Regions from separate parts of the Streptomyces sp. NPDC056734 genome, predicted to be linked through region 1. Evidence: riboswitches for the same ligand, from Rfam matches in the RefSeq annotation. Region 1 holds a riboswitch; each other region holds the start of a gene.
The links. Region 1 has a riboswitch for cobalamin ahead of metE (5-methyltetrahydropteroyltriglutamate--homocysteine S-methyltransferase). Riboswitches for the same ligand answer to the same signal wherever they lie in the genome.
Positions count from the first base shown of each region.

Region 2: it holds a riboswitch for cobalamin, as region 1 does, so the genes downstream of both, ACFRFC_RS29590 (cobalamin biosynthesis protein) here and metE (5-methyltetrahydropteroyltriglutamate--homocysteine S-methyltransferase) in region 1, are expected to answer to the same signal.
Region 3: it holds a riboswitch for cobalamin, as region 1 does, so the genes downstream of both, ACFRFC_RS00535 (ABC transporter substrate-binding protein) here and metE (5-methyltetrahydropteroyltriglutamate--homocysteine S-methyltransferase) in region 1, are expected to answer to the same signal.
Region 4: it holds a riboswitch for cobalamin, as region 1 does, so the genes downstream of both, ACFRFC_RS19910 (energy-coupling factor ABC transporter permease) here and metE (5-methyltetrahydropteroyltriglutamate--homocysteine S-methyltransferase) in region 1, are expected to answer to the same signal.

Region 1 covers NZ_JBHTZD010000015.1:163,908-170,914, reverse strand. Annotated here, with positions in the region: gene ACFRFC_RS23560 (SRPBCC family protein) at 1-193, opposite strand, end outside; partial or broken gene ACFRFC_RS23555 (hypothetical protein) at 190-396, opposite strand; gene ACFRFC_RS23550 (SAV_915 family protein) at 795-1,193, shown strand; gene lysA (diaminopimelate decarboxylase) at 1,251-2,594, shown strand; gene metE (5-methyltetrahydropteroyltriglutamate--homocysteine S-methyltransferase) at 2,656-4,968, opposite strand; cobalamin riboswitch at 5,149-5,335, opposite strand; gene ACFRFC_RS23535 (cupin domain-containing protein) at 5,429-6,010, opposite strand; gene ACFRFC_RS23530 (hypothetical protein) at 6,054-6,206, opposite strand; partial or broken gene ACFRFC_RS23525 (type III polyketide synthase) at 6,557-7,007, opposite strand, start outside.
Region 2 covers NZ_JBHTZD010000022.1:72,294-79,300, forward strand. Annotated here, with positions in the region: gene ACFRFC_RS29585 (cobyric acid synthase) at 1-1,290, opposite strand, end outside; gene ACFRFC_RS29590 (cobalamin biosynthesis protein) at 1,287-2,408, opposite strand; cobalamin riboswitch at 2,507-2,646, opposite strand; gene ACFRFC_RS29595 (hypothetical protein) at 2,798-3,019, opposite strand; gene ACFRFC_RS29600 (anion permease) at 3,060-4,346, opposite strand; gene ACFRFC_RS29605 (lysozyme) at 4,499-5,407, opposite strand; gene ACFRFC_RS29610 (class II aldolase/adducin family protein) at 5,589-6,257, shown strand; gene ACFRFC_RS29615 (alpha/beta hydrolase) at 6,329-7,007, shown strand, end outside.
Region 3 covers NZ_JBHTZD010000001.1:147,148-154,154, reverse strand. Annotated here, with positions in the region: gene ACFRFC_RS00555 (cysteine synthase family protein) at 1-81, shown strand, start outside; gene ACFRFC_RS00550 (ATP-grasp domain-containing protein) at 78-1,310, shown strand; gene ACFRFC_RS00545 (MFS transporter) at 1,303-2,544, shown strand; gene ACFRFC_RS00540 (class I SAM-dependent methyltransferase) at 2,551-3,300, shown strand; cobalamin riboswitch at 3,361-3,544, shown strand; gene ACFRFC_RS00535 (ABC transporter substrate-binding protein) at 3,574-4,608, shown strand; gene ACFRFC_RS00530 (FecCD family ABC transporter permease) at 4,605-5,705, shown strand; gene ACFRFC_RS00525 (ABC transporter ATP-binding protein) at 5,702-6,568, shown strand; gene ACFRFC_RS00520 (Ppx/GppA family phosphatase) at 6,746-7,007, opposite strand, start outside.
Region 4 covers NZ_JBHTZD010000012.1:162,760-169,766, reverse strand. Annotated here, with positions in the region: gene ACFRFC_RS19930 (methylmalonyl-CoA mutase family protein) at 1-53, opposite strand, end outside; gene ACFRFC_RS19925 (energy-coupling factor ABC transporter ATP-binding protein) at 271-1,098, opposite strand; gene cbiQ (cobalt ECF transporter T component CbiQ) at 1,100-1,843, opposite strand; gene ACFRFC_RS19915 (energy-coupling factor ABC transporter substrate-binding protein) at 1,850-2,353, opposite strand; gene ACFRFC_RS19910 (energy-coupling factor ABC transporter permease) at 2,350-3,060, opposite strand; cobalamin riboswitch at 3,090-3,274, opposite strand; gene ACFRFC_RS19905 (DUF4142 domain-containing protein) at 3,401-4,159, opposite strand; gene ACFRFC_RS19900 (cell division protein SepF) at 4,387-4,821, shown strand; gene ACFRFC_RS19895 (nucleotide pyrophosphohydrolase) at 5,209-5,508, shown strand; gene ACFRFC_RS19890 (DUF6099 family protein) at 5,778-6,251, shown strand; gene ACFRFC_RS19885 (LLM class F420-dependent oxidoreductase) at 6,432-7,007, shown strand, end outside.

The sequences.
Region 1 (7,007 bases):
TGCGGTCGTCGAAGCGGAGCGGCCCGATGCCGGAGCGGGCCACGAGGACCGTGCCCTCGCGGGTGGGCGGCGCGGTGAGCACCGAGACCCGGGTGAGCGGGACGGCCGCCCCGTGCCGGGGCCAGTCGGTGAGCCGGCGCCAGGTCTCGTCCATCGGGAGCGGTGCCGTGCGTTCGAGCTGGAACGTGATCACGGTCCGATCCTAGGCAGCCGCGCGGCGCCGCCCGGGGCCGCCGCGTCCTGCCGGTAGACCTTGCCCGGCTCGGCCTCGCCCGGCGCGAGCAGCTGAGGGACGGTCACGAAGACGTATCCGCGTCCCTTGAGGGCGCCGATGATCCCCGGCACCGCCGGGACGGTCCCGTCGCAGATGTCGTGCGAAAGGATGATCCCGTCACGCTCGGGAGGGGAGGGGAGGGGAGGGGCGAGGCGAGGCGGGGCGGAACGGGGGATAGGCGGGGGAAGTGGGAATCCGTGCCTATGTGGTGACCCAGGGCCCGGACCGAACCGCCCGTGGCAACCTCAGCCGGTCACGGGCGTCCGGCTCGCCTTCGACGCCGCCGGTCCGGGCGCATCTCCGCCCAGTGGCCCGACATCCTCAAGGCCCCCGGAGGGCCCACGCACCGGCCGCCGTCAGCAACCCGTATACGTCCCGCCCCTCACCGTCAGCATCGCGTCAGGAGCCGTCCTCACCCCCCGTTCCCCGGGCGTAGCGTCGGCGATGAGCCCCGGCCGCCTCCCCGCGTACGGGGCGCTCACCGCTTCGACCGACCGAGCACGGCCTCCAGGAGGCAGCCATGGCAGACACCCGGTGTGACGACGACCCGGAGCCCTCCGATCGATTCCCGGGCGGACCGCTGTACGTTCCGGTCCGTCCGGGACCTTCCGGGTGCGCGGCCCGGTTCTTCCGCACCCCGCTGGGCGACCGTACGGCCGTCGCCTTCACCTCCGAGCGGCGGCTGACGGCCACCCTCGGCGCCGGACAGCCGTGGATCCGGCTCGCCGAACCCGCGCTGCGCGCGCTCTCCGAACCGCTGGGCGTCACGGCCCTCACCGTCGATCCCCAGCTCTCGGCCCCCGCCCCGGCCACCACGCCCCGGCCGTCCAAGGCCCGCCGCGCCGTCGGCCCGCCCGCCGTCCTGAGGCTCACCGGCGCCGCCGCGCTCGTGTCCGCGCTCGCGTTCTGGATCGACTGAGATCGATCGGCTGAGACCGACCGAGACCGACTGAGATCGACCGAGGGGGAAACACCCATGACCACCGTCCACGACACCGTCGCCGCCGCTGCCTCCACCCCCACGCCCGGCTCCCTGTCCGTATGGCCCGGCTCCACCACCGAGACCCGGCCCGGCGAGGTCGCCGTCGGCGGGGTGGCGCTCACCGAGGTCGCCGACCGCTTCGGCACACCCGTGTACGTCCTGGACGAGGCCGAGGTGCGCGACCGCTGCCGCACCTACCGGCACGCCTTCCCGGACGCCGAGATCCTCTACGCGGCCAAGGCGTTCCTGTGCCGGGCCATGGCCCACTGGGCGGAGGAAGAAGGGCTGGGGCTCGACGTCTGCTCCGCCGGTGAGCTGGAACTCGCCGTCACCACCGGCTTCCCCGCCGAGCGGATCGTGCTGCACGGCAACGCCAAGTCACCCCGTGACCTGGAGACCGCGCTCCGGCTCGGCGTCGGCCGGGTCGTCATCGACAGCCCCTCCGAGATCGCCCGCCTCGCCGCCGCCGTCGGACCCGACGGCCACCAGAAGGTCATGGTCCGGGTCGTCCCCGGCATCTCGGCGGGCGGCCACGAGAAGATCCGTACCGGCACCGAGGACCAGAAGTTCGGGCTGTCCATCTCCGACGGCTACGCCCAGCACGCCATCGCCCGCATCCTCGACCAGCCCCAGCTCGAACTCACCGGCCTGCACTGCCACCTGGGCTCCCAGATCACCAGCGTCAAGCCCTACCTCGCCGCCGTCCGCCGCCTCGTCGGCCTGATGGCCCGGCTGCACCGCCAGCACGGCATCACCCTGCCCGAACTCGACCTCGGCGGCGGCCACGGCATCGCCTACCGCCCCGGCGAACCCGCCCTCGACCTCACCGCCCTCGCCCGCAAGGTCCGCACCGAACTCACCGAGGCGTGCACGGCCGCCGGCCTGCCCGTCCCGCGCCTGATCATCGAACCCGGCCGGGCCATCGCGGGCCCCGCCGGCATCGCGCTCTACCACGTGCTCTCCGTCAAGAACACCGGCTCGCACACCTACGTCGCCGTCGACGGCGGCATGAGCGACAACCCGCGCCCCGCCCTGTACGGCGTCCGGTACGCGCCCCGGCTGATCGGCCGGGCGGGCGGCGCCCCGGCCCCGGTCACCGTCGTCGGCCGGCACTGCGAGGCGGGCGACATCCTCGCCGCCGACGTCGAACTCCCCGAGGACATCCGCCCCGGCGACCTCCTCGCCGTCCCGGTGGCCGGCGCCTACCACCTGTCCATGGCCTCCGGCTACAACCTCGTCGGCCGCCCACCCGTCGCCGCCGTCGCGGACGGCCACGCCCGCCTGCTGGTCCGCCGCGAGTCCCTGGACGACATCCGCGCCCGGGATGTGGGCCTGTGACCCCCCAGGGGAAGGGGAGGGTCCCTGGCGTGAGCGGGATTCCCCCCTTCCCCTCCCTACCTCAGGCCAGCTCCCCCCGCACCGTCCGCGCCGCCGCCACCAGGTTCTCCAGTGACGCCCGGGTCTCCGGCCAGCCGCGGGTCTTCAGACCGCAGTCGGGGTTCACCCACAGGCGTTCGGCCGGGATCGCCCGGAGGCCCTCGCGCAGCAGCGCCGCCGCCTCGGCGGTGCCCGGTACGCGCGGGGAGTGGATGTCGTACACGCCCGGCCCGGCCTCCCGGGGATAGCCGTGCGCGGCCAGTTCACGGGCCACCTGCATGTGTGAGCGGGCCGCCTCCAGGCTGATGACATCGGCGTCGAGGTCGTCGATGGCCCGCACGATGTCACCGAACTCGGCGTAGCACATATGGGTATGGATCTGGGTGTCCGGGCGGACCCCGGCGGTCGTCAGCCGGAACGCCTCCGTCGCCCACGCCAGATAGCCCGGCCGGTCGGCGGCGCGCAGCGGCAGCGTCTCGCGCAGCGCGGGTTCGTCGACCTGGATGACGGACGTGCCGGCCGCCTCCAGGTCGGCCACCTCGTCGCGCAGGGCCAGCGCCACCTGCCGGGCACTCTCGCCGCGCGGCTGGTCGTCCCGTACGAACGACCAGGCCAGCATGGTGACCGGGCCGGTCAGCATGCCCTTGACCGGGCGGTGGGTGAGCGACTGGGCGTACGTCGTCCAGCGCACGGTCATCGGCTCGGGACGGGAGATGTCCCCGGCCAGGATCGGCGGGCGGACGTACCGGGTGCCGTAGGACTGGACCCAGCCGTGCTGGGTGGCGAGATAGCCGGTGAGCTGCTCGGCGAAGTACTGGACCATGTCGTTGCGTTCGGGCTCGCCGTGCACCAGGACGTCCAGGCCGGTCTTCTCCTGGAAGGCGATGACCTCCTGGATCTCGGCCCTGATGCGCTCCTCGTAGGCCGCCGTGCCGATCCGGCCCGCCCGCAGTTCCGCGCGGGCGGTGCGCAGTTCGGCGGTCTGCGGGAACGAGCCGATCGTCGTCGTCGGCAGCAGGGGCAGGCCCAGGTGGGCGCGCTGGGCGGCGGCCCGCTCGGGGTACGGCCGGGAGCGGCGGGCGTCGGAGTCCGTGACGGCGGCGGCGCGGGCGCGCACGGCCGGGTCGCGGGTGATCGGCGAGAGCGCGCGGGAGGCCAGGTCGGCCCGGTTGGCGGCCAGTTGCGCGGCGATGGCGTCCGTGCCCCGGGTCAGGCCCTCGGCGAGGGTGACGATCTCCGCGGTCTTCTGCCGCGCGAACGCGAGCCAGCGCCGTACCTGCGGCTCGATGTCCCGCTCCAGGGCAGTGTCCAAAGGCACATGGAGGAGCGAGCAGGACGCGGCCACGTCCACCTGGTCGGCGAGACCGAGCAGCGTGCCCAGGACGGAGAGGGACGCCGTCAGGTCGTTGACCCAGATGTTGCGGCCGTTGACCACACCCGCCACCAGCCGCTTGCCCGGCAGTCCGCCGACCGCGGCGAGCGCGTCGAGGTTCGCGGCGGCCGACTCCGTGAAGTCCAGGGCGAGCCCCTCCACCGGTGCCTTCGCCAGCACCGGCAGCGCCTCGCCCAGCCGGTCGAAGTACGACGCCACCAGCAGCTTCGGCCGGTCGGCGAGGGCGCCGAGGTCCCGGTAGGCGCGGGCGGCGGCGTTCAGTTCGGCCGGGGTGCGGTCCGCGACCAGGGCGGGCTCGTCCAGCTGCGCCCACTCGGCGCCCGCCGCGTGCAGGTCGGCGAGGACCTCGGCGTACACCGGGAGCAGCCGGTCCAGCAGGGTCAGCGGGTCGAAGCCCGCGGGCACGCCCGGCGCGGGCTTGGCGAGCAGGAGGTAGGTGACCGGGCCCACCAGCACCGGACGGGCGGCCGGACCGAGGGCGAGGGCTTCTTTCAGCTCGGTGACCTGCTTGGCGGAGTCGGCGGTGAAGACGGTGTCCGGGCCCAGCTCGGGGACCAGATAGTGGTAGTTCGTGTCGAACCACTTCGTCATCTCCAGCGGCGCCACGTCCTGCGTGCCGCGCGCCATCGCGAAGTACCCGTCCAGGGCGTCGGCGGCCACCGCCTCGCGGTGCCGGGCGGGGATCGCGCCGACCATCACGGTCGTGTCGAGCACATGGTCGTAGTAACTGAAGTCACCGGTGGGGACCTCGGCGATGCCGGCCTCTGCCAGCCGCCGCCAGTTGTCGCCGCGGAGCCCGGCGGCGGTGGCGCGCAGTTCGTCGGCGCCGACCCGGCCCTTCCAGTAGCCCTCGATGGCCTTCTTCAGTTCCCGGCGCGGTCCCTGACGGGGGTAGCCGTACACGGTCGCCCGTGCCGCCGCGGCTGCGGACTTGGCTGTCACGGAGATCTCCTTCGCGAGATGAATCCCTGAGATCCCGGGAACGGGACGAGGACGCGAAGGGTGCCGGACCGGGCGGGACATCGACTTGGCGCGCTGCGGCGCGGTCATCCGCCTGGTACGTACGCCGACCCGCCCACGAGGTCACCGGGAGTCCGCGCACGGAGGTCCGCGCGCGGGCAGTGGCAGGTCTTCGGACTCACGGGCACGTCCTGACGACGTCAGGTCACCTACTGGCCGTCGCTTCCCAGGCCCGGCCGGGCCCAGTGCGTATGACGGCGGTCGTTCCCGCTCACCGCTGCGGGGCAGTCCCGGATTCCCACCGGGTTCCCTCTTACGACGCATCCCGCCTGGCTGACGGGGCGAACCAGCTGCACAGGCCACCCTAACCGCTCGATGCGCCGGGGGACACCCGTGCCGTGCCCGGGGGAGCGGGCACGGCAGGGGAGCGGGTGATCCGCGCTCAGGGAGCCTTCTTCGTCCTCCCTTCCGGCTTCCCGGGGCCCTCGGGCGGCTCGTAGCGCAGCGGGGTCAGCTGGTGGACGTCGTAGCGCAGCCGCAGTGCGGCGATCGCCGGGTCATCGACCTCACCGCCCGGGGCGAGGATCTCCAGCAGTTCCTCGAAGTACCGCTCGTGGGCCGGGGGCGGGGCGGCCTGGAACAGCACCCTGGCCGGTGTGCGGCCGGTGTTGGCGAAGGCGTGCGGGCAGCCCGGCGGCACGAACAGCAAGGTGCCGGGCCCCGCCCGCACGGCCCGCTCACCGGCGGCCGACTCCCACTCCCGCCAGTGCTCCGGGGACCGTACGAGCGGCTCGAAGGCCAGTACCTCCAGCTCGCCCTCGATGACGTAGAACAACTCCTCGCTGTGGGTGTGGGTATGGGCGCCGACATCGAACCCGGGCGGCACGACGACCTCGAAGGTGGAGGCCGCCCGGGAGTGCTCGCCGGTCACCTTGAAGGTCACCTCCTGGGCGGCGACCGTCACGGTCCGGCCCCGGCCGGGCGGCACCAGCAGCGGTCCGGGAACCGTGTGCGCCGCCGTCATCGCCCTCCGCTCGCCGGGTCGCCGGCGGGGGCCCGGGTCCCGCTCACCGGGTCACCGGCAGGGACTCGGGCCCGCGGACCAGGGCGCCCGGCTCCCCGTGCGGCAGCCGGGCGGGCGGCGGATCGAGGTCCGGGCCGGTCAGCCCCGGTACGGCCCGGACACGCGTCGGCCGGCCGGTGAGCGCGGCCGGGGTCATGACGGGCCCTCCGTGGACACCGAGGCGGTGCCGGCAGCGGGCGCCGGGGCCTGCGCGCGGACCCGCACCGCGGCGACGGGGACCACCCGCTCGGGCACCTCGGGCGGGGGACCGGCGGGAGCCGGGGCGGTGGCGCCCACGGCGTGGGCTGCGTCGACCGGCACGGCGGTGGCGGCGGAGGCGGAGGTGGTGGAGGGGGCGGGGGCGGCTGCCGACCGCGCGGCGGCGGTGGCGGCGGTCCGTGCGGCGGTGGCGGCGGCGGTCCGTGCGGCGGCCTCGACGACGACCGCGGTGTCCGCCGTGACGCCCGACCCGGCCCCCGTCTCCGCCGTGCCCTCGGGGCTGTCGGTGGTCCAGCGGCCCATCGAGATCTCGGCGGTGATGCCCGGCCCGAACCCGGCGATCATCCCCGACGCCCCCGGCGCGCAGCCGCCCTCCTCGAACAGCCGGCGCAGCGCGTCCAGGACGACCGCGCTCGCGATGTTCCCGTACTCGGCCAGCGTGGCCCGGCTGAAGCGGAACATCTCCGGCGGCACCGCGAGATAGTGACTCAGGTCGTCCAGGATGCGCGGCCCGCCCGCGTGGATGAGATAGAAGTTCTGCGCGCTGGCGTCCCGCCGGTGCCGGGCGGCCAGCGCGGACAGTGCCGGGGCCAGCTGCTCCATGGTGCCCGGGACCCGCCGGTCGAGCTGGAAGTGGAAGCCCGTGGGCCGTACCCGGTAGGCGATCCAGTCCTCGCTGTCCGGCACCAGATACGAGCCGTTCACCTCCAGCTCGATGCCGGTGCCGCCCGAGCCGCGG
Region 2 (7,007 bases), on a different contig from region 1:
GGTGTGCCCGACCCGGCACCCGTCGAGAGGGTTCCCGCCGTCATCGCGCAGGAAGGGGCTCCCGCCGTCGACCTCGGCGACCCCGTGATGGATCTCGTACCCCTCGACCCGCTCCCCGAGGGCCTGTCCGACGGGCCGGGCGAGCGTCTTCTCCGCCGCGAACCGCACCCGTACGGGCAGCAGCCCGAGCCCGTCGACGCCCCCGAGCCGACTCTCCACATCGTCCTGGATATGAGTGCCGAGCACCTGGAAGCCGCCGCAGACGCCAAGCACCGGCAACCCGTCGGAGGCCCGCCGCACCAGCGCGTCCGCGAGCCCCCGCTCCCTCAGCCACGCCAGCGCCCTGACCGTCCCCCGGGTCCCGGGTACGACGACCAGATCCGCGTCGGCCAGCTCCTCCGGCCGGTCCACGAACCGCACCACGACGCCGGGTTCGGCGGCCAGCGCGTCGACGTCCGTGAAGTTGGACATCAACGGCACCGCGCAGACGGCGACGCGCAGCACGTCCGCGCCGACCGGGGGCGCGACGACGGACTCCCGGACGGTTCCGCGCAGCGACACGCGGAGCCCGTCCTCCTCGTCGATCCCGAGCCCGTGCCGGAACGGCAGCACCCCGTACGTCGCCCGCCCGGTGAGCCCCTTGAGCATGTCGAGCCCGGGTTCGAGCAGGGACACGTCCCCGCGGAACTTGTTGACGAGGAACCCGGCGACCAGTGCCTGATCCGCCGCCGACAGCAGCGCGACCGTCCCGAAGAACGAGGCGAACACCCCGCCCCGGTCGATGTCCCCGACCACGAGCACGGGGATCCGGGCGTTGCGCGCGATCCCCATGTTCACGATGTCGGTCCGCCGCAGATTGATCTCGGCGGGACTGCCGGCCCCCTCACAGACGACGACGTCGTACGAACGCCGCAGCTCGGCGAGGCACTCCAGCACGGTCCCCAGCAACTGTTCCTGCCGGCCGCCGTGATACCCGCGCGCACTCATCTCGCCCACGGGCCTGCCCATGAGCACGACCTGACTGCTCCGCTCCCCGCCGGGCTTGAGCAGCACGGGATTCATCAACGCGCTCGGCTCGACCCGGCACGCCTGCGCCTGCATGGCCTGCGCCCGCCCGATCTCGGCCCCGTCCCGCGTGACGAACGAATTCAAGGACATGTTCTGCGCCTTGAACGGCGCGACCCGCACCCCCCGCCGCACCAGCCACCGCCCGATCCCGGCGGCCACCACACTCTTCCCGGCATCAGAGGCAGTCCCAGCAACAAGCAACCCAAGCCCCCGCCCGGTCATACGGGGGCCTTGGGGGAGAGCTGGGTTGAGCACCGCTGTGGGCATTCGTTCCGCAGGGCGGAACGGGTGGGCACAGCCTGCAACGCCGGGCCCCGCCCAACACGCGCCCGGAGCAACGCCCCCACCCCCGAGGCCGGGCGCAGCCCAACACGCGCCGAGGGCAACGCCCGTACCCCGGAAGCCGGGCCCCGCCCAACACGCGCCCGGAGCAACACCCCCACCCCCAACGCCAACCACCGCACCCGAGAGGAAACCCGCACCGCCCGCTCGACATCACCGACCACCACACCCCGCCCCCCACCATTCAGCACAGGCCGCCGCTCAACCCGCCCCGCGTACGACAGGGTCCCCCCGAGCCGCACCCCCAACGCCCCCGCGAACGCCGCCTCCACGACCCCGGCATTGGGGCTCGGATGCTTCCCGGCATCGGCCCGCCAGGCCCGTACCGCCCCCCGGGGATCACCCCCGGCGACCACCGCGAGGACGCCGGTGAGCCGTGCCCCCGGCCACCCCACCACGTCATCGAGCCGCGCCGAGGCCCACCCGAACCGCCGATACCGATCCGACCGGTGCCCCACCATCGCGTCCAGCGTGTTCACGGCCCGGAACCCGAGCAGCCCGGGCACCCCCCCGACGGCCCCCCACACCAACGCCCCCACGACGGCGTCGGACGTGTTCTCCGCGACGGACTCCACCACGGCACGGGCGATCCCATCGGCGTCCAGCGCCTGCGGATCGCGTCCGCACAAGCGCGGCAACCGCGCCCGCGCCCCCTCGACGTCCCCGGCCTCAAGTGCCCGCCCGATCGCCCGGGCCTCCCGCCCGAGGGTGGTGCCGCCGACGACGGCCCAGGTGGCGGCGCCGGTCAGGACGACGGACGCGGCGGGGGAGGACCGTACGGCACGCGCGGCGACCGCACCCAGCCCGACGGCCCCGCCCACGCACACGGCGGTGTACAGCGCCCCCCACCCGCGATGGTCGCGCCACAGCAGCCGTTCCACGGCACCGGCGGCCATCCCGAACCCGGCGACCGGATGCCCGCGGCGCGGATCCCCGAGGAGCAGATCACCGAGGAGTCCGGCGGTGGCGCCGTACGCGAATGCGCGTTCGGCGGCCATCGGCTCAGCCGGCCGTGGGGTCGAGGAGAGGTCCGGCGGTGAGCCGCGTTCGGCAGCCGAGCATGGCGAATGTCCTCACTCAGGGTGTCCGCGCCCTGGTTCGACGAAGTCGGCGGTGAGAGTTCCTGGCTCCCGGGGTTCTACCCCGGTGACAGTGGCGGGACCGCGCCGGATTCGCACCGGCTTCCTCTCGTGTCGCCGTAATGGCTCCGGCAGTCCACCACGGGCCCCGAACACCCGTCAACCTGCCGCTGACCTGCGAAGGGAGAGTGTGCTCAGCCCCACACCGGCCCTGTCGCACACCACACCAGGGCGGGTACGGGACCGAAGTCCCGTACCCGCCCTGGCAGATGCCGGCACGGGCGCCTCGCGCGAACGAGGCGATCCCGTCAGGCGACGATCAGATAGATCCCGTACGCCACCGCGCCCAGGCACGCCGCGAAGCAGGTGTACGCGCCGGTGACCGCGAGCGCCGCGCCTCCGCCGCGCTCGGCCGCGCGCTCATGGCGGGAGAGGCCCGCGATACCGAGGGTGAACAGGCCGACGAGGGCCACGGTGACCACGAGGCTCACACCGAAGACGGAGCCGAGGGCCGCCCAGTCGATTTCCATGCTGCTGTGTCCTTGGGGGAGGGGGGTGTGTCGGGCGGGCTCAGACCGTGGCCTTGGGGGCCGCCGGGTCGGGACCGGCGGGGGAGCCGGTACCGGCCGTGACGGCGGCCTCTTCGGCGGCGACGGTCGGCGGCGGGATCACGGCGGCGACGGCGGCGGTCACGACGCCGGGCGCCAGGTCGGGGTCGTCCGTGCGCTCGCCGGCGTCGGTATCGCCGGTGTCGTCGTGGCCATTGACATTGGTGTGGTCGACGACCTCGCGCCGCGACAGCTTCCAGATCCAGGCGCTGGAGCCGATCAGGAAGGCGGCGACGAGGCCGGTGCCCCAGGGACCGAACCTGCACACCCACTCGGCGAGCGCGCCGACGACGGCGGCGGCCGGCAGGGTCAGCCCCCAGGCGACGAACATCCGGGTGGCCGTGGACCAGCGGACCACCCCGCCCTTGCGGCCGAGGCCCGCGCCCATCACGGCGCCGGAGACGGAGTGCGTGGTGGAGAGCGAGAAGCCGAGGTGGGAGGAGGCCAGGATGACCGTCGCGGCGCTGGTCTGGGCGGCGAAGCCCTGCTGCGGCTGGAGGTCGGTCAGGCCCTTGCCCATGGTGCGGATGATCCGCCAGCCGCCGAGGTAGGTGCCGAGCGCGATGGCCACACCCGCCGAGACGATGACCCAGACGGGCGGGTCGGAGTCGGGGGCGAGGGTGCCACCGGCGACCAGGGCGAGGGTGATGATGCCCATCGTCTTCTGCGCGTCGTTGGTGCCGTGCGCCAGCGAGACCAGCCCCGCGGAGGCGATCTGACCGGCCCGGTAGCCCTTGGCGGAGGACCTGGTCCCCGCGGACTTCTTGCCGAGCGTGTACGTGAGGCGGGTGGCGAACATCGCGGCGAGCCCGGCGACCAGCGGGGCGGCGATCGCCGGGAGCAGCACCTTGGTGATCAGTACGTCACCGTGCACCGCGCCGAAACCGGCGGAGGCGACGGTCGCGCCGATCAGACCACCCATCAGGGCGTGCGAGGAGGAGGACGGCAGGCCCACCAGCCAGGTCAGCAGATTCCACAGGATCGCGCCGACCAGGGCGGCGAAGATGACCTCGGGCTGGATGCCGGACTCGTCGACGAGTCCTTTGGAGATCGTGTTGGCGACCTCCACGGAGAGGAAAGCGCCCACCAGGTTGAGCACGGCGGACATCGCCACCGCGGCCTTGGGTCTCATCGCACCGGTCGAGATGGTGGTCGCCATCGCGTTGGCGGTGTCGTGGAAACCGTTCGTGAAATCGAACGCGAGTGCGGTGACCACCACTATCGCGAGGATCAGCGAGAAGCTTTCCATTTACCCAGGCATTCGTTCGAGGTCATCGGCCGGATGAACGTAGGTAACCCAGATGAACGAATGGTGAACTGAAGGGGGCATTGGGGTGTATCTGACGGAGGGTTGGCATTCCGCTTAGCGATCGACGCCCGCGTACCCGGCCACCGGTGCCCTCACTCCCGGCCGACGTCGCTCCTCGCGAAGGCCCTCAGTCGGTCCATCGACCCGTTGAAGAGATTCTGGTCACCCGGCAGCGCGCTGTTGTCGCTGCCGTCGCCGCCATCGTCGTACTGCCAGATCGTCCACCGCGACCACCCCGCCGGCAGCTCCCCGGCGCTCGCCGAGCCGTAGCGGGCCACCCACAGCGGATGCTCGGCGGCGAAACCGGTGCTGCCACCCGTGCAGCTGTTCCACCAGTGGGTGGTGGTGTAGATCACCGGCCGACGCCCGGTGAGCCGCCGCACCTCGTCGCTGAACGCCCCGATCCAGCCGACCATCCCCGCCCTGCTCAGCCCGTAGCACTTCCGCTTGGTGTCATACGGGTTGTACTCGATGTCGAGCGCGGGCGGCAGCGTCCGCCCGTCGGCCCGCCAGTCGCCGCCGTTGCGCACGAAGTACGCGGCCTGAGTCGCACCCGAGGACCTGTCCGGCAGCGCGAAGTGGTACGCGCCACGGATCAGCCCCGCGTCCCGGGCGCCGTCGTACTGCCGCCCGAAGTAGGGGTTGCGATAGCTCGTGGACTCGGTCGCCTTCACGTACACGAACCGCGCCCCCTTGGCCCGGGACCCCGGCCAGTCGACGTTCCCCTGATGGGACGAGACGTCATGCCCCCTGGGCTTGCTCGCGGCGACGGCCGGCACCTCCAGCAGCACCGCCCCCAGCAGCGCGAGCCCGGCGACCGAGGCACCGACCACCCGCCCCCGACGACTGCTGCCCTGAGGGTGACCATGTGGGTGGCTGTGGCTGTGGCTGTGGCTGTGGCTGCTGGTGCTGGTGCTGGTGCTGGTGCTGGTGCTGGTGTCGGCGTGGGTGTGGGTGCGGGTGCGGGTGCGGGTGTGGGCGCTGGTGCGGTGGTGAGCCATGCGGTACTTCCCCCGAAATGGCGGCGTACAGGACAAGTGCAGGACAAATCGCCCCGAGAGTAGGCGAAGATCATCGATCCCCGGTCGATCTCCGTCCAAACCCCTCGAACGGCCGACGGAAGTCCTCCCGCCACCCCCGCACCGATGCGCCACCACCACCCCGGCTGCGAGGATCACGCCCATGTCTGAGCAGCGAACCGGCGGCACCGAGACCGCCACGGCCTGGCAGGACCTGGTGGCGACCGCCCGCCGCACGGTGACCGACGGCCTGGTCGTCGGCACCTCCGGCAATGTCTCCGTCCGCGTCGGCGACACCGTGCTGGTCACCCCGTCGGGCGTGCCGTACGACCGCCTCGGCCCCGCCGACATCACCGGCGTCGCCCTCGACGGCCGCCGGACGATCGGCACCCTCGCCCCGACCAGCGAACTGCCGATGCATCTCGCCGTCTACCGCACCACCGACGCCCGCGCGATCGTCCACACCCACGCCGTCCACGCGACGGCCGTCTCCACCCTGGTCCCGGAACTCCCCACGATCCACTACCTGACCGCGACCATGGGCGGCCCCGTCCGCGTCGCCCCCTACGCGACCTACGGCACGGAAGAGCTGGCCGAGAACATGCTCCACGCCTTGACGGACCGCTCCGCCTGCCTCCTCCAGAACCACGGCACCCTCACCCACGGCACCACCCTCGCCCAGGCGTACGACCGCACGGCCCAGCTCGAATGGATGTGCCGCCTCTGGCTCACCGCCTCCTGCGTCCCCGGCCTGACCCCCTCCCTCCTCTCCCCCCGGCAACTGCACGAGGTCACCGAACAACTCCAGAGCTACGGCCAACGCGCCCCCTGACCCCCACACCCGCTCTCTCCCCATCCCTCCTCCCACTGGCCGGGAGCGAGCGGGGCCGGGACACTGGAGCCGTGGGCACTGTCAGAGCGACGGCCGCTGCCGTCACCGTGGCATTGGCGGCCGGCGCGGCGAGCGTGGCCGCCGGCCGACTCGCCAGCGACGCCGCGCTCAAGGCGCCGCCGGGCCGCCCGCTGCCGACCGAGCCCCGGCTCACGGTGCACGGCACCGCCGCAGGCCGGATCACCCTCACCCGGCAACTGGCCTCCCTGCGCCCCGGCACCTACGGCCTCGCCGGCGACGGCACCCACGCGGTCGTCGGCCCCGTCCTGACCGCCGCGGCCCCCTCCGCCGACACCGTCGTACGCCGCCTGGAACGCGTCACCCACGGCACCCTCACCCCCGGCGACCACGTCTGGCTCACCCCCAACCTGTACGTCGGCGACCCCCATGCCGCCCTCGGCCTGGACCACACCGACGTCGAGGTCCCCGGCGAACTCGGCACCCTCCCGGCCTGGTGGGTGCCCGGCGCCCGGGACACCTGGGTGATCGCCGTGCACGGCCTGGGCACCACCCGCGAACACGCCATGAACCTCATGGAGTTCCTGCACCGCCTGCGCCTCCCGGTGCTCGCCCTCGCCTACCGCGGCGACCCCGGCGCCCCCCGCTCCCCGGACGGCCTGAACCATCTCGGCCAGACCGAGTGGCGCGACACGGACGCCGCGATCCGCCACGCCGTGGCCCACGGCGCCC
Region 3 (7,007 bases), on a different contig from region 1:
GGGGAACTGTCCATGCCCTGGTCGACCATGGCGTGGCGGCGCACCCCCTGCCCCGCCGACTGGAAGGAGCGGGCGGCATGAGTGTCGTACTGCTGGAGTCGCTCACCTTCGGCCTCGGACACCTGGTCCGCGCCGCCGACGCGCTCGGCGAGCGGCTGGTGCTGCTGACCCGTGATCCGGCCTACTACGCCTACGAGCTGGAGCGGCTGCCCGCGCACGCGCTGGACGTGGTGGAGACCGACACCTTCGACGTGGACGGCGTCGCGGAGCTGCTGGGCCGCACGCCCGGGCTGCGCGGGCTGATCAGCTCCACCGACACCTGGATGCTGGTCGGCGCCGAACTGGCGGCCCGGTTCGGGCTGCCCGGACTCGACCCGGACGTACTGCGGCTGACCCGTGACAAGGCCGCCGTGCGCAATCTGCTGCACGAGGCCGGGCTGAGCAGGGGCCGGGCCCTGGCGGCGGACGGGCCGGGCGGGGACGTCCGGGAACTGCTGCTCAAGGAGATCGGCCTGCCCGCCGTGGTGAAGGACTCGGCGGGCACCGGGAGCCAGAATGTGTGGCTGGTGCGGGACGAGACCGAACTGGACGCGGCGCTCGCGGAGTCGGCCGGGCGGACCCTGAAGGGCAGGCTGTTCGCGGAACCGTACTTCGGCGGGCCGGTGTACAGCGCCGAGACCCTCACCTGGGCGGGCCGGACCCGGCTGCTGGGGGTGTCCAGCCGGCTGATGTCGCCGGAGCCGCACTTCCGCGAGGAGATCACGGCGTTCCCGGTGGCCCTTCCCGAGGCGCTGCGCGGCTCCCTGGAGGGGTGGCTCGACGCGCTGCTGGCAGCCGTCGGGTACACCGACCGGTTCGCGCATGTGGAGTTCGTGCTGACCGCCGACGGGCCGGAGCTGGTGGAGGTCAACCCACGGATCGGGGGCGCGCTGGTCGGGGAGGGGCTGTGCCGGGCGCTCGGGGTCAATGTGTACGAGGCGATGGTGGAGGCGGCGCTGGGGCGGCGGCCCGGGCTGCTGGACGCCGAGCCGCCGGGCGGTCCCGCCGTGGCGTTCGTGCTGGGGTATCCGGCCGCGCCGGGCGTGTTCAGCGGGGTCGCCGGACTGGAGCGGCTGGCGGAGCTGCCGGGCGCGCCCGCCTGGTTCCCGGTGAAGCGGGTCGGCGACCCGGTGGAGCATCTGGCGGACAGCCGGGGCTACGCGGGGATCGTGTACGCGGAGGCGGAGACCGCCGAGCTGGCGACCCACCGGGCGGTGGCCGCCGCGAACGCCGTACGGGTGCTCACCGAGCCGTTCGCGCCCGGTGAGTGAACGTGACAAGGGCCGGGCAGGATTGGGGCCGCTCGACGGGCCGCTGCGCTTCCTGCTGCTCAGCTCGTTCCTGATCCCGCTCGGCAGTTTCATGGTGCTGCCGTTCATGTCGGTGTTCCTGCACGAGCGGCTCGGCATGGGGCTCGGCACGGTCGGTGTGGTGCTGGCGGTGGCGTCCCTCGTGCAGTTCTCCGGCGGGATCGCGGGCGGGGCGCTCGCGGACCGGATCGGGCTGCGCCGCACGATGCTGTGGGCGCTGATCGTCCGTACGGCCGGGTTCACCGGGATGCTGCTGGCGCTGCGCTGGCCGCCGCTGGCCGTTCCGGCGCTGATCCTGACCTGCTGCGGCGCGGCCCTGTATCTGCCCGCCAACAAGGCGTATCTGGTGCACGGGGTGGCCGACGAGCGGCGCCCGGCGTTCCTGTCGGCGGGCAACGCGGCGCTCAACGCGGGCATGGCGGTGGGCCCGCTGATCGCCGGGCCGTTCGTGCTGTCCTCGCCGGGCTGGCTGTTCGTCGCCGTCACGGCCCTGTTCCTGCTGGTCACGGCCGGGCACACCCGGCTTCCGGCGGTCGGGGAACGCCCGCCGGGCCGGCAGCCGTCCCGGCAGGGCCTGCTGGCCGGCGTTGCGGCGCTCCCGTTCGCCGCCAACCTCCTGGCCTTCTATCTGTACTTCCACTTCCAGCACTTCCTCGCGGTGTACGCCGTCGAGCGGGCCTCCAGCGAGTTCTACAGCCTGGTCCTGCTGCTGTGCTTCGCCCTGGTGATCGTCGTCCAGCCGCTCGCGTCGGACCTGATCCGGCGGATGCCGTACGCCCTCGCCCTCGGCGTCGGTTTCGCCGGGCTCACGGCGGGGCTGGCGGTGCTGGCGATCGGCAGCCGCCCGGCGCTGCTGGCGGGCGGGGCGCTGATCACGCTGGGCGACATCGTGCTGTTCCTCAAGAACGACCTGGAGGCACTGGCGCGCAGCCCGCGCTCGGACGCCGTCGTCTTCGGCCAGCAGCGGCTGGCGGCGGGGCTGGGGGCGGGCGCGAGCGGGGTGCTGGGCGGGCAGCTGTACGGGGCCGGGGAACGGGCCGGGGACACCGGCTGGTTCTGGCTGCTGGCCGCCGCGCAGTGTCTGCTGCTGCCCTGGCTGCTGGCGCTGCTGCGCGGCCCCGCGACCCGGGACGCCCTGACCGCCGTACCACCCGAGACCCCCTCCCCCACGGTGCCGACGACGAAGGAGCGATGAGGCCGTATGACACGGACCGGCGGGTTCCAGGACGACGACTTCTGGACCGAGTTCCATGACTTCCTGTTCTCCGAGCAGCGCCACACCCAGGCCGCCGACCTGCTCGGCGGCTCTCCCCTGCTGGACTTCCCGGCCGGGGCGCGGGTGCTGGACCTGTGCTGCGGTCCGGGCGTGTTCACCGTGCCGCTGGCCCGGCGCGGGTACGCCGTGACGGGGGTGGATCTGAGCCCGGCGATGCTGGAGCGGGCGCGCAAGCTGGCGGCCGACGCGGGGGTCGGCGTCACGTATGTGCGGGCGGACGCGCGGGAGTTCACGGCGCCGGGCGGCTTCGATGTCGCCCTCAATCTGTTCACGTCGTTCGGGTACTTCGAGGACCCCGCCGACAACGCCCGGGTGCTGCGCACCCTGTACGACTGCCTGGCGCCCGGCGGGACGCTGCTGCTCGACCTCGCGGGTAAGGAGCTGCTGGCCCGCCGGGTCACCCCGCCGAAGGTGGTGACGCGCGGCGAGGATCTGATGGTGCAGACGGACACCGTGCTGGACGACTGGGCGCGGCTGCGCAGCGACTGGGTGCTGGTGCGGGGCGAGCGGGTCACCCGGGCGACGCTGGTGTGGTTCGTGTACAGCGCGGTCGAGCTGCGGCGGATGGTGGCGGAGGCCGGGTTCGGCCGGGTGGAGGTCTTCGGCGGCTTCGACGGGCGGCCCTACGACGAGAACGCCGAGCGGCTGGTGGTGCGGGCGACGCGGCAGGACTGAGGGGGCGACGCGCCAGGGGCGGGGGGGTGTGATCCCCCCGACCTTTTGGCCCGGACTGTGCGGAACGTAGTATCACGAGGTCAATAGCCGCGACGGGAGACAGGAAGCCGGTGTGAATCCGGCACGGTCCCGCCACTGTGACCGGGGAGTGCAACCCTTCGACATGCCACTGCGCGACGCGCGGGAAGGCGGGGGGAGCGTCGATCCGGGAGTCAGGACACTGGCCTGTCGCGGGCCCGTTTTGAGGAGCGCGGACTCCCCAGGAGGCTCAACGTGTACGACGGCATGTCCCGTCCCGCCCTGTCCACCCCTGCCCGCCGGCGGCTGCGCGCGGCGGCGCTCGCGCTGTCGGCGGCGCTGCTGGCCGCCGGGTGCGGCTCGTCCGGTGATTCCGGCGCGGATCCGAAGGCTTCGGCCGCCCCCGCCGGTGGTTTCCCCGTCACCGTCGACAACTGCGGGGTGAGCACGACGTACGACGCCCCGCCCGAGCGGGTCGTCACCATCCACCAGCACCCGGCCGAACTGATGCTCGCGCTCGGGCTGAAGGACCGGATGGTCGGCACCGCCTTCCCCGACTCGGCGCCGCTGCCCGAGCTGGCGGAGGACTTCGAGGCGATCCCGGAACTGGCGGAGAAGGAACCGTCGTTCGAGACGGTTCTCGACGCCGAGCCCGACTTCGTCTACGGCGGGTACGGCAGCGCGTTCGCCGACAACGAGGGCCGCTCCCGTGAGGCGTTCGCCGACGCGGGCATCGACACCTATCTCAACCGCGAGTACTGCGAGGGGGCGGCGTCGGCCACGATGCGGGACACCTACGACGAGATCCGCGCCATCGGCGAGATCTTCGGGGTGTCCGAGCGGGCCGACGCACTGGTCGCCGATCTTGAGGGCCGGGTCGAGGCGGCGTCCGCGGCGGTGGCCGGCGAGGAGCGGGTGCCGGTGTTCGTGTACGACAGCGGCGACAAGTCCGCGTTCACGGCGGGCGGCAAGGGGCTGGGCAGCGAGCTGATCCGGCTGGCGGGCGGCGAGAACGTCTTCGCCGATCTCGACGAGGTCTTCGGGGACGTCTCCTGGGAGCAGGTCGTGGAGCGCGGGCCCGAGGTCATCGTCATCTACGACTACGCCGGGGCGGGGGGCGTCGAGCGGAAGAAGGAGTTCCTGCTCGCGCAGCCGGCGCTGGCCGACGTACCGGCCGTGCGGAACGAACGGTTCGTGGTGCTGCCGCTGACGGACACCCTGGTCGGCGTGCGGTCGGCGTACGCGGTCGAGGATCTGGCCCCGGCGCTGCACCCCGAGAGCTTCCGGTGACGGTTCCCGCCACCGAGCGGGCCGCCGGGTCTCCCGGGGGCGGGCCGAGGGCGGGCCGGGCGACGCTCGCCACGACCCTGCTGGTGCTCACCGCGCTGCTGGTGCTCTCGGCGACGGCCGCGCTGGCGATCGGCTCGGTGCGGGTGCCGCCGGGGCAGGTGTGGGGCATCGTGACGCACGCGCTGGGTGCCGGGTGGGTCGAGCCGGACTGGTCCGGGGCGCGGGAGACCATCGTGCTGGAGGTGCGGGCGCCGCGCGTCCTGCTCGGCGCGGTGGTCGGCGCCGGGCTCGCGGTGGTCGGTACGGCGATGCAGGCGCTGTTGCGCAACCCGCTCGCCGAGCCCTATCTGCTGGGGGTGTCCTCCGGGGCGTCGCTCGGGGCGGTCGTGGTGATCGTGTTCTCGCTGACCCTGTTCGGGGCGGTGTCGCTGTCGGTGGCGGCCTTCGCGGGTGCGCTCGGCGCGCTGCTGCTGGTGTACGCCACCGCGCGGACCGGCGGGCGGATCACCTCGGTGCGGCTGGTGCTGTCCGGGGTGGCCATCGCGGCGGTGCTCACCGCGGCGACGAACCTGCTGCTGCTCACCACCGAGCGGGGCAATCAGGCGCGCGAGGTGCTCGCCTGGACCCTCGGCGGTCTCGGCGGCGTCAACTGGGACACGCTGTGGCTGCCGGCCGGCGCGCTCGCGGCCGGGGTCGGGGTGCTGCTGGTGCAGTCCCGGAATCTGAATCTGCTGCTGGCCGGTGAGGAGGCGGCGACCACGATGGGGCTGGACGTGGGGCGGTTCCGGGCCCGGATGTTCGTCCTGCTGTCGCTGGTCACCGGGGTGCTGGTGGCGGCGGCCGGGCCGATCGGGTTCGTCGGCCTGATGCTGCCGCACATCGTCCGGCTGTTCGTGGGCGGCGATCACCGCCGGGTGCTGCCGACGGCCGCGCTCGGCGGGGCCGTCTTCCTCATCTGGGCCGATGTCGCCGCCCGGACCGTCGCCGCGCCGCTGGAGATCCCCGTGGGGGTGCTCACCGCGCTGTGCGGCGGACCGTTCTTCCTGTGGCTGATGCGCCGGGACGCCCGGCGCGGCACGGATCGAGGAGCCGTATGAGCCCCGCCGAACTCGTCGTCGACCAGGTCACGCTGTCCGCCGGTGCGCACCGGCTGGTGCGGGACATCTCACTGACCGCCCGGCCGGGCGAGGTGGTCGGGCTGGTCGGGCCCAACGGCAGCGGCAAGTCCAGCCTGCTGCGGGCCGTGTACCGGGTGCTGCGCCCGGACTCCGGGGAGGTGCGGGTGGACGGCGCGGACGCCTGGACGCTGCCGGTGCGGGAGCTGGCGCGTACCGTCGCGGCGGTCGTGCAGGAGGCGGGCGCCGACTTCGATCTGACGGTCCGTGAGGTCGTCGCCATGGGCCGTACCCCGCACAAGAGGCTCCTGGACGGCGACACCGCCGACGACGCCCGGCTGATCGAGTCCGCCCTGGACACGGTGGACGCCGCCGAGCTGTCGGCCCGCTCCTTCGACCAGCTCTCCGGCGGCGAACGCCAGCGGGTCCTGATCGCCCGCGCGCTCGTCCAGCAGCCGTCGCTGCTGGTGCTGGACGAGCCGACCAACCATCTCGACATCCGCCACCAGCTGGCCGTCCTCGGCACCCTGCGCCAACTCCCGGCGACGGTCCTGATCGCCCTGCACGACCTCAACCTCGCCGCGTACTACTGCGACCGCCTCTACGTCCTCCACGAGGGCCACGTCACGGCCTCCGGCCCGCCTGTTGAGGTCCTCACCCCCCGGCTGCTGGCCGAGGTGTACGGGGTCACGGCCGAGGTCACGATCCATCCCCGGACGGGGGCACCACAGGTGACGTTTCTGCCGGCGCGGGTGGGGGTGGGGGCAGGGGCTCCCGGTACGGCGGGGGCGGGCGGGACGGCTGGGGGCCGCGATCCGGCGGGGGTGCGGGACGCGGCGGGGTGAGGAGGGCTCGCCGGCCGGGTCGGCGGAGGGGGCTGGGCCGGCGGGGCTGCTGGGCGACGCCGGGTGAGCGCCTACGCGGCGGCGCGGGCTCCGGTCCCGGTGGACCGACGGGGGCGTGCCGGGTGGCGGGCACCAACCCGCCGACCAGGAACGGGCCCACCGCGCCCGGAGTACGCCTCAAAGACCTGGGTCAGCGCCGCACGGGAGCGGGGTGGGGCGCCGGGTCATGTCCTGCCACCAGTGCGGACCGTCCTCCAGGTGTCGCAGGAGGATGCCCTCGCGCAGTGCCCAGGGGCAGACGGCGAGGGTTTTGAGGCCGCTCAGTTTCATCGCGGTGTGGCCGACGATCGCGCCCGCGAGGCTCTGGCGGGCGCGCGGCGCGGAGATGCCGGGGAGGTCGGAGCGGCCGCCCGGGGGCAGTTCCGCGAGCCGGTCGATG
Region 4 (7,007 bases), on a different contig from region 1:
GCTTCCGGGAACTCGGCGGCCAGGGAGAGCCCGTCATCAGGCAGGACCGTCATGTCTCGGATGCTAGGACAGATCGGCGAACGAGCAGCAGTGGGCGCGGCTGTGACCTTCTTCTCCTAGGGGGTGTGACGCGCCACGCTAGGGGGTGTCAGGGGGGTGAGGAGGGGGTGCGTGGGGGTGCTGAAGGAGGGGGTGACGCCAGGCATCAGGGGGCCCCGGGGGTTGCGGGCCACCCGCCCGCCGGCTCCGCCGGTTCCCCCTCCCCGTCGGCTACGCCAGCCCCGCCAGTTCCTCCGCCGTCAGCGGCCCCCGCTGCCCCTCCCCGAGCAGTCCCCGCGCCCGCAGCAGCCCGGCCGCCGCCACGCCCCACGGCAGCCGCAGTCCCGCCGCCGCCAGCAGGTCCGTCCGGGCGAGGGTCGCGGCCACCGGCCCGGTGTGCACCCCGCCCGGGGTGAGCAGGGCGGCGTCGTCGGCCCAGCGCAGGGCGAGATCCACGTCATGGGTGGCCATGACCACCGTCGTGCCGCCCGCCCGCAGCCCGTCCAGGGTCGCGAGCAGCCGCTCCTGCCCGTCCGGGTCGAGCCCGGCCGTCGGCTCGTCCAGGATCAGCACCCGGGGCCGCATCGCGACGGCTCCGGCGATCGCGGTCCGCTTGCGCTGGCCGTACGAGAGCAGATGCGTCGGCCGATCGGCCAGTGGAGTGATGTCCAGCGCGGCCAGCGCCTGCGCCACCCGCGCCCGCACCTCGCCGTCCGGCAGCCCGAGGTTCAGCGGCCCGAACGACACGTCCTGCCCCACCGACGCCGCGAACAGCTGATCGTCCGGGTCCTGCACCACCAGCTGCACACGCGTCCGCAGCCGGGTCAGCCCCTTGCGGTCGTACGACACCGTCCGCCCGTCGACCGACAGCTCCCCGGCGTCCGGCCGCAGCCCGCCGCTGAGCAGCCGCATCAACGTGGTCTTGCCGCTGCCGTTACGCCCCAGCAGCGCCAGCGCCCGCCCCTCGAACACACCGAAGTCCAGCCCGCTGAGCACGGCGGGCCCGTCCTCGTAACCGAAGGAGACCCCCCGCAGGGCGACCAGAGGGACAGCACTCATCTCAGCGACCTTTCAGTACGAGGGTCAGGGCGCCCAGCGCCACCAGCAGCGCCACGCTCCCCGCCACGAAACGGGCGGACACCCGCGCCTCGGGGACCAGCACCCGCAGGGTGCCGTCGTAGCCGCGCCCGGCGAGCCCGGCCTGGAGCCGCGCGGCCCGGTCGAAGGCCCGCACGAACGCGGTCGCGCCCAGCCCGGCCAGCGAGCGCCACCGCGCCGCCCGCGTGGTGTGCCCGAGCCGCGCCCCCTGCGCGTCCCGGATCCGCCGCACCGAGTCCAGCAGCAGAAAACTCATCCGGTACGTCACCAGCGCCACGTCCACCACGGGCGCGGGCACCCCGGCCCGCACCAGCCGGGGCAGCAGATCGGACAGGGGGGTGGTGAACGCGAACAGCAGCACGCCGAGCGAGGCGGCCGACGTCCGCAGCAGCAGTTCCCCGGCGCGCACCGGCCCGCCGTCCGCGAACCCGACGAACCCGCCGGGCCCGCCGACCCGCACCAGCAGCGGCAGCGCGCCGGTCACACAGAAGCCCAGCGGCACCCGGTAGGCCCGCCACAGCCTGCGGCCGGGCACCCCGGCCGGGCCCAGCAGCACCGTGAGGGCCGCCACCAGCACCAGCGCGGCCCCCGGCCAGGGCGGCAGGGAGATCGCCAGCACGGTCAGGCCGAGCCCGAGCACGGCCTTGTCCACGGGATGACGGCGGCGCCAGCGACTGCTGTGCGCCGCCGCGTCGATCGGCAGCACGCGGACTCAGCCCCGGGGGACGGCCGCGCCGCCGCCGCCCTCGGCGACCTGGATGTCCCCGCCACTCTTGGCGCTCCGGTCCCCTTCGGCCCTCCGGTCTGCCTTGGTACCGGGGCCGCGTTCGGTGTTCCGGCCCCGTTCGGCGCCCAGGCCGAGTTCGGTGTCCCCGCCCCCCTCGGTGTCCCCGGCGCCCTCCCGGGCCGCCGCCGTCCGCTCCTCCCCCTGCCGTCGTCCGCGTCGCAGCCCGAAGTAGTAGGCGAGCACGCCCGCGCCGATCGCCGCCTGCAAGGCGAACAGGGCCGACTCGATCTCCCCGGACGGCGGTTCGTACAGCGGCGAGAACCAGGGCTCGTAGTCCGGCCGGATCTCGGTGATCGCCGTCTCCGCCTCGGCGTCGGCCCCCGTGAACGGTTCCTCCTTGTGGTCGCCGAGCCCGAGGGCCAGCGGCAGCACGGCGAGGGCGGCCACCGCGAGCAGCAACAGCACATTGATCCGCGTAGCGCGCTTCACTTGGCCACCGCCTCCTGCTCGCCCTGGCGGTCCTGCTCGCCCTTGCGGGTCAGCAGCACGCCGAGCCGGGTCAGCTCGCCCTTGCTGGACTGCACCAGCAGCCGCATCACCAGCACCGTGAGCAGGCCCTCGCTGACCGCGAGGGGAATCTGGGTGACGGCGAAGATCGCGCCGAACTTGCCGAGCGCGCCCATGAATCCGCTGCCCGGGTCGGGGAAGGCCAGCGCGAGCTGCACACTGGTCACGCAGTACGTGGAGAGGTCGGCGACGAACGCGCCGAAGAACACGGCGACCATCAGCGGCACGTCGTAGCGGCGCAGCAGCCGGTAGACGGCGTAACCGGCCCAGGGCCCGACGATCGCCATGGAGAAGACATTGGCGCCGAGCGTGGTCAGCCCGCCGTGGGCCAGCAGCAGCGCCTGGAACAGCAGGGTGATGGTGCCCAGCACCGCCATGATCGGCGGCCGGAACAGAATGGCGCCGAGACCCGTGCCGGTCGGGTGGGAGCAACTCCCGGTGACCGAGGGCAGTTTCAGCGCGGACAGGACGAAGGTGAAGGCCCCGGAGGCCCCGAGCAGCAAGGTGCTCTCGGGATGCTCCCTGACCTCACGGGTGAGTGAACGGACTCCGTGGACGACGAACGGCGCCGACGCGACAGACCAGGCGATCGCGTGCGCCGGGGGCAGAAAACCCTCGGCTATGTGCATGGCTCAGCAGACCCTCTCCAGCACCTCGTGGATGGACGACGCGCCTTGGCCGGTCTCCTGGCTGACGGGTACCACCGCCCATGCCCCGCCTTCCCGGATCACAACGATCCAGTGGCTGCCCGTGAGGGCCGGAGCCGGACTTCCCGATCACAGTGGCGAGGGCCGCACCGGCATCACACCGGATTTCCCGTTCACCAAGGCGTGGCGACAGTAGTGCGCGGATCCGGCCATGACAAGCAGGGACGGACCGGGCGGAGGGGCCGGAGCCGGGTGTCGCCGGGCGTTGCCGGGCGGGGCCTGGACCGGAGCCGGACGGGTGTGGGCTATCCCACCTGCCCGCCTACCCCACCTGTTCTCTCGCCGTCGCCGACGGACTGGGCGCGGGGGAGGCGGTGTTGATCCCCAGGTCGGGGCGCGGGGTGAGAACCACGATCGGGGCGCCGGGCTGCGGCGGGGGTGGGGTCAGCTGGTCATTGGGGAGCTTGGGCGGGGTGGTCTGCTGGAAGTTGACCTGGTCGTGGTTGACCAGCCCGGTCTTCTCCAGCACGGTGATGTGGTCCAGCACGGTGTCGTTGGCGAGGTCGGCCAGCTGCCGCACCAGCGTGTTGCGGGTGTTGGCGCGGGTCTTGGCGACCACCGGGAAGATCTGACCATGGGTGACCCGCATGATCTGCACGGCCGTGGAGTCGAAGGACTGGCCCTGCTCGGCGGCGACCGTGGCCACGAACTGCTGTTGCTGGGGGCTCGCCTGGTTCGGCAGCGTGATGTTGAGATCCGGGGCGATCTCGCGGCACAGCTCGTCCAGCCCGGCGTGGCCGACGATCAGATGCTTGCCCGCCTCCTTCATCTCCGGTGTCGTGCCCCGCTCCATCGCCAGCTCGCCCAGCGGGTACTCCCAGAGCCCGGCGGCCCGCACCTTCACCACGAAGTCACGGTCCGCCTCGGTCAGCGGCCCCCACGGGGTATTGGCGATGATCCGGTTCTGGTCACCGGCCGTGTTCTCGACCCCCAGCATGGCCGGATAGGCGAGCGCGGTGAGGGTAAGACCCATGGCACCGAAGACGAAGATGCTCCCCACCTTGGTGCGGGAGATGGGCATGCGGCCTCCTGACGCGAACGGGCACGTGCGGCGGGTACGGCACGTTCGACCTACAGGGCACGTACGGCGCGCACGACTTGTACGACAGGAGATACGGACGCCCGTCCCGGATCCGTCACCGGGACGGGAGAATTTTCCCCGGCGGACCTGTGCGGTACGTCACACAGCTGTCCGAGCCGGTCGCACACCGTGTCGCTGTTCGGCCGAACGGGTGACTTGCCGTAAGAATGGCTGGTGCAGGAGATGAGAACGACGCAGATCGGGGGGAGCCGGTGAACAGTCGAGATGTCACCGATGAACAGTGGGAAGGGCTCGCTCAGGTCGTACCCCTGAGGGGACGTGACGCCTGGCCGTCCGCCGTGGACCACCGGGCCCGGCCGGACGCGGAGACCGAGGCACGGCGCCGCTTCGTCGTCCTGCGGGTCAACATCTTCGCCGACGCCCGCGAGGTCGCCGAGACCCTGATGGCCGGCATCCCGGTCCTCCTCGACCTCACCGGCGCCGAGGGCGATGTCGCCAAGCGTGTCCTCGACTTCAGCACGGGCGTGGTCTTCGGCCTGGCCAGCGGGATGCACCGGGTGGACCGCAATGTCTTCCTGCTGACCCCGCCGGGCACGGAGGTGCAGGGTCTGATGGCGGGGGTGGGCGGGCCGGGCGCCTGAGGACGGGGTCCTGGCCGGACGGCTCCGGCACGGCACCGCCCTCCGTTCCGCTGCCGGGGCCCGATGCGGGACGTGTACGGCGAACCGTGGCCGCCGGGCACGATCCGCGGACGGGGCCGGCCCGGCCCGGCGACGGTGAGGTGCGGTGGGCGACGCCGACCGGGCCCGGGGGACGCCCGGGGCGACAGTGGTACACCTTGATCCGTGAGTGACGAATCAGTGGGTGGCGAAGCTTTGACCGGCGAGTCCGTGACCGGCGGATCTGTGACCGGCGAGTCCGTGACCGGCGAATCCGGAAGCGGCGAATCCGGCAGCAGCGGAGCCGAGGGTGCCGCAGCCGGGAGCGGCGCAGTCGAGAGCGGCGCCCGGCGACTTGACGTACCGGCCCTGCAACGCCGGCTCGCCGACTTCGCCGCCGCCCGCGACTGGCAGCCCTACCACACCCCCAAGAATCTGGTGGCCGCGCTGAGCGTGGAGGCGTCCGAACTGGTCGAGATCTTCCAGTGGCTGACACCCGAGGAGTCGGCGCGGGTGATGGACGACCCCCGGGCCGCGCACCGGGTGCGGGATGAGGTCGCCGATGTGCTGGCGTATCTGCTCCAGCTGTGCGAGGTGCTCGGCGTCGATCCGCTCGCCGCGCTGGACGCCAAGATCGACCGTAACGAACAGAGATTCCCGGCGCCTTGAAGCACCGGGGGCGCCCGGTCGGCCGGTGTCTGTGATCTTCTGTGCTCCGAGTGACGGGGCGGCATCACGGACGAGTCCGGACAACTCGGGGACCGAACCAATCCATTTTTACTCTGCGTAGTCAAATCTGGGCCCGAATCCGAATCGTTGTCCGCAGATTTCCGTCTTCCTCTAGCTTTTCGTCTCACGGACCCTCACTCTGGGTAGTGGACAACGGAGTTCGGGCGGACGCGCGGACCAGCGTGCGTCTTGACAGACGGGGGCGGCCCATGGACGCGGTGCGGCTCATCGTGACGAGCAGGCGGGCGCTGGCGGCGAGCGGTGCCATACCCGACACGTTGCGGGAGGTGTGGCAGGCCCAGTGCCTGGCCCAGGCGATCGGCAGCAGGCTCGCGGTGTTCGGCCCGCCGGAGCTGCGCGGTGAGGCGCTCGGCCTGACCGAGCTGGCGGGCCGGGGCTGCGGAGTCCTGGACGAACCGCACCTCGCCCCCGGTGAGTTGCGCGCGGCCCAGCTGACCGAGCTGGGCGACACCCGCCAGGCCCTGACCTATCTCTGCGGACTCCTCGGCGAGGTGGGCATCGCCCTCGTCGGCGTGGCCTGCTCGGCGCCCGACGAGGGGACGTACTGGCAGTGCATGGAGGCCATCGACGCGGCGGACGAGTCCCGCGACCGAGTCCGCGAGCTGCTCCGCAAACTGGCGGACCGGGAGGCGGCGGCCTTACCCGAGCGGGAGGCGGGGTAGGCCCCGACCGTCGCCGGCCGCCTCCCCGACGCGCCCGCCCCGTCCCGCCCCGCCCCGCCCCGCCCCGCCACGTGACGGAACGGGACGGGACGGGACGGACGAATTTCACCCGACCGAGGAGCGCCCCGCAGGTGTGGACCGGCGCGATCCGGCGGGGGGCCAGGGGGCAGGATGGAGGCCATGGATCTTCGCATCTTCACCGAGCCCCAGCAGGGCGCCACCTACGACACGCTCCTCACCGTGGCCAAGGCCACCGAGGACCTCGGGTTCGACGCTTTTTTCCGGTCGGACCATTTCGTCAAGATGGGCTCCGTCGACGGTCTGCCCGGCCCCACCGACGCCTGGATCACCCTGGCCGGCCTCGCCCGCGAGACCCGGCGCATCCGACTCGGCACCCTCATGACCGCCGGTACCTTCCGGCTGCCCGGCGTCCTCGCCATCCAGGTCGCCCAGGTGGACCAGATGTCCGGCGGACGCATCGAGCTGGGCCTCGGCGCGGGCTGGTTCGAGGACGAGCACCAGGCGTACGGCATCCCCTTCCCGAAGGCGAAGTTCGGCCGTCTGGAGGAGCAGCTCGCCATCGTCACCGGACTGTGGGAGACCCCCGTCGGCGACACCTTCGACTTCGACGGCACCTACTACCAGCTGAAGAACTCGCCCGCACTGCCCAAGCCCGCCCAGGCGAAGGTCCCCGTGCTGATCGGCGGCCACGGCGCCACCCGCACCCCTCGCCTGGCCGCCCGCTACGCCGACGAG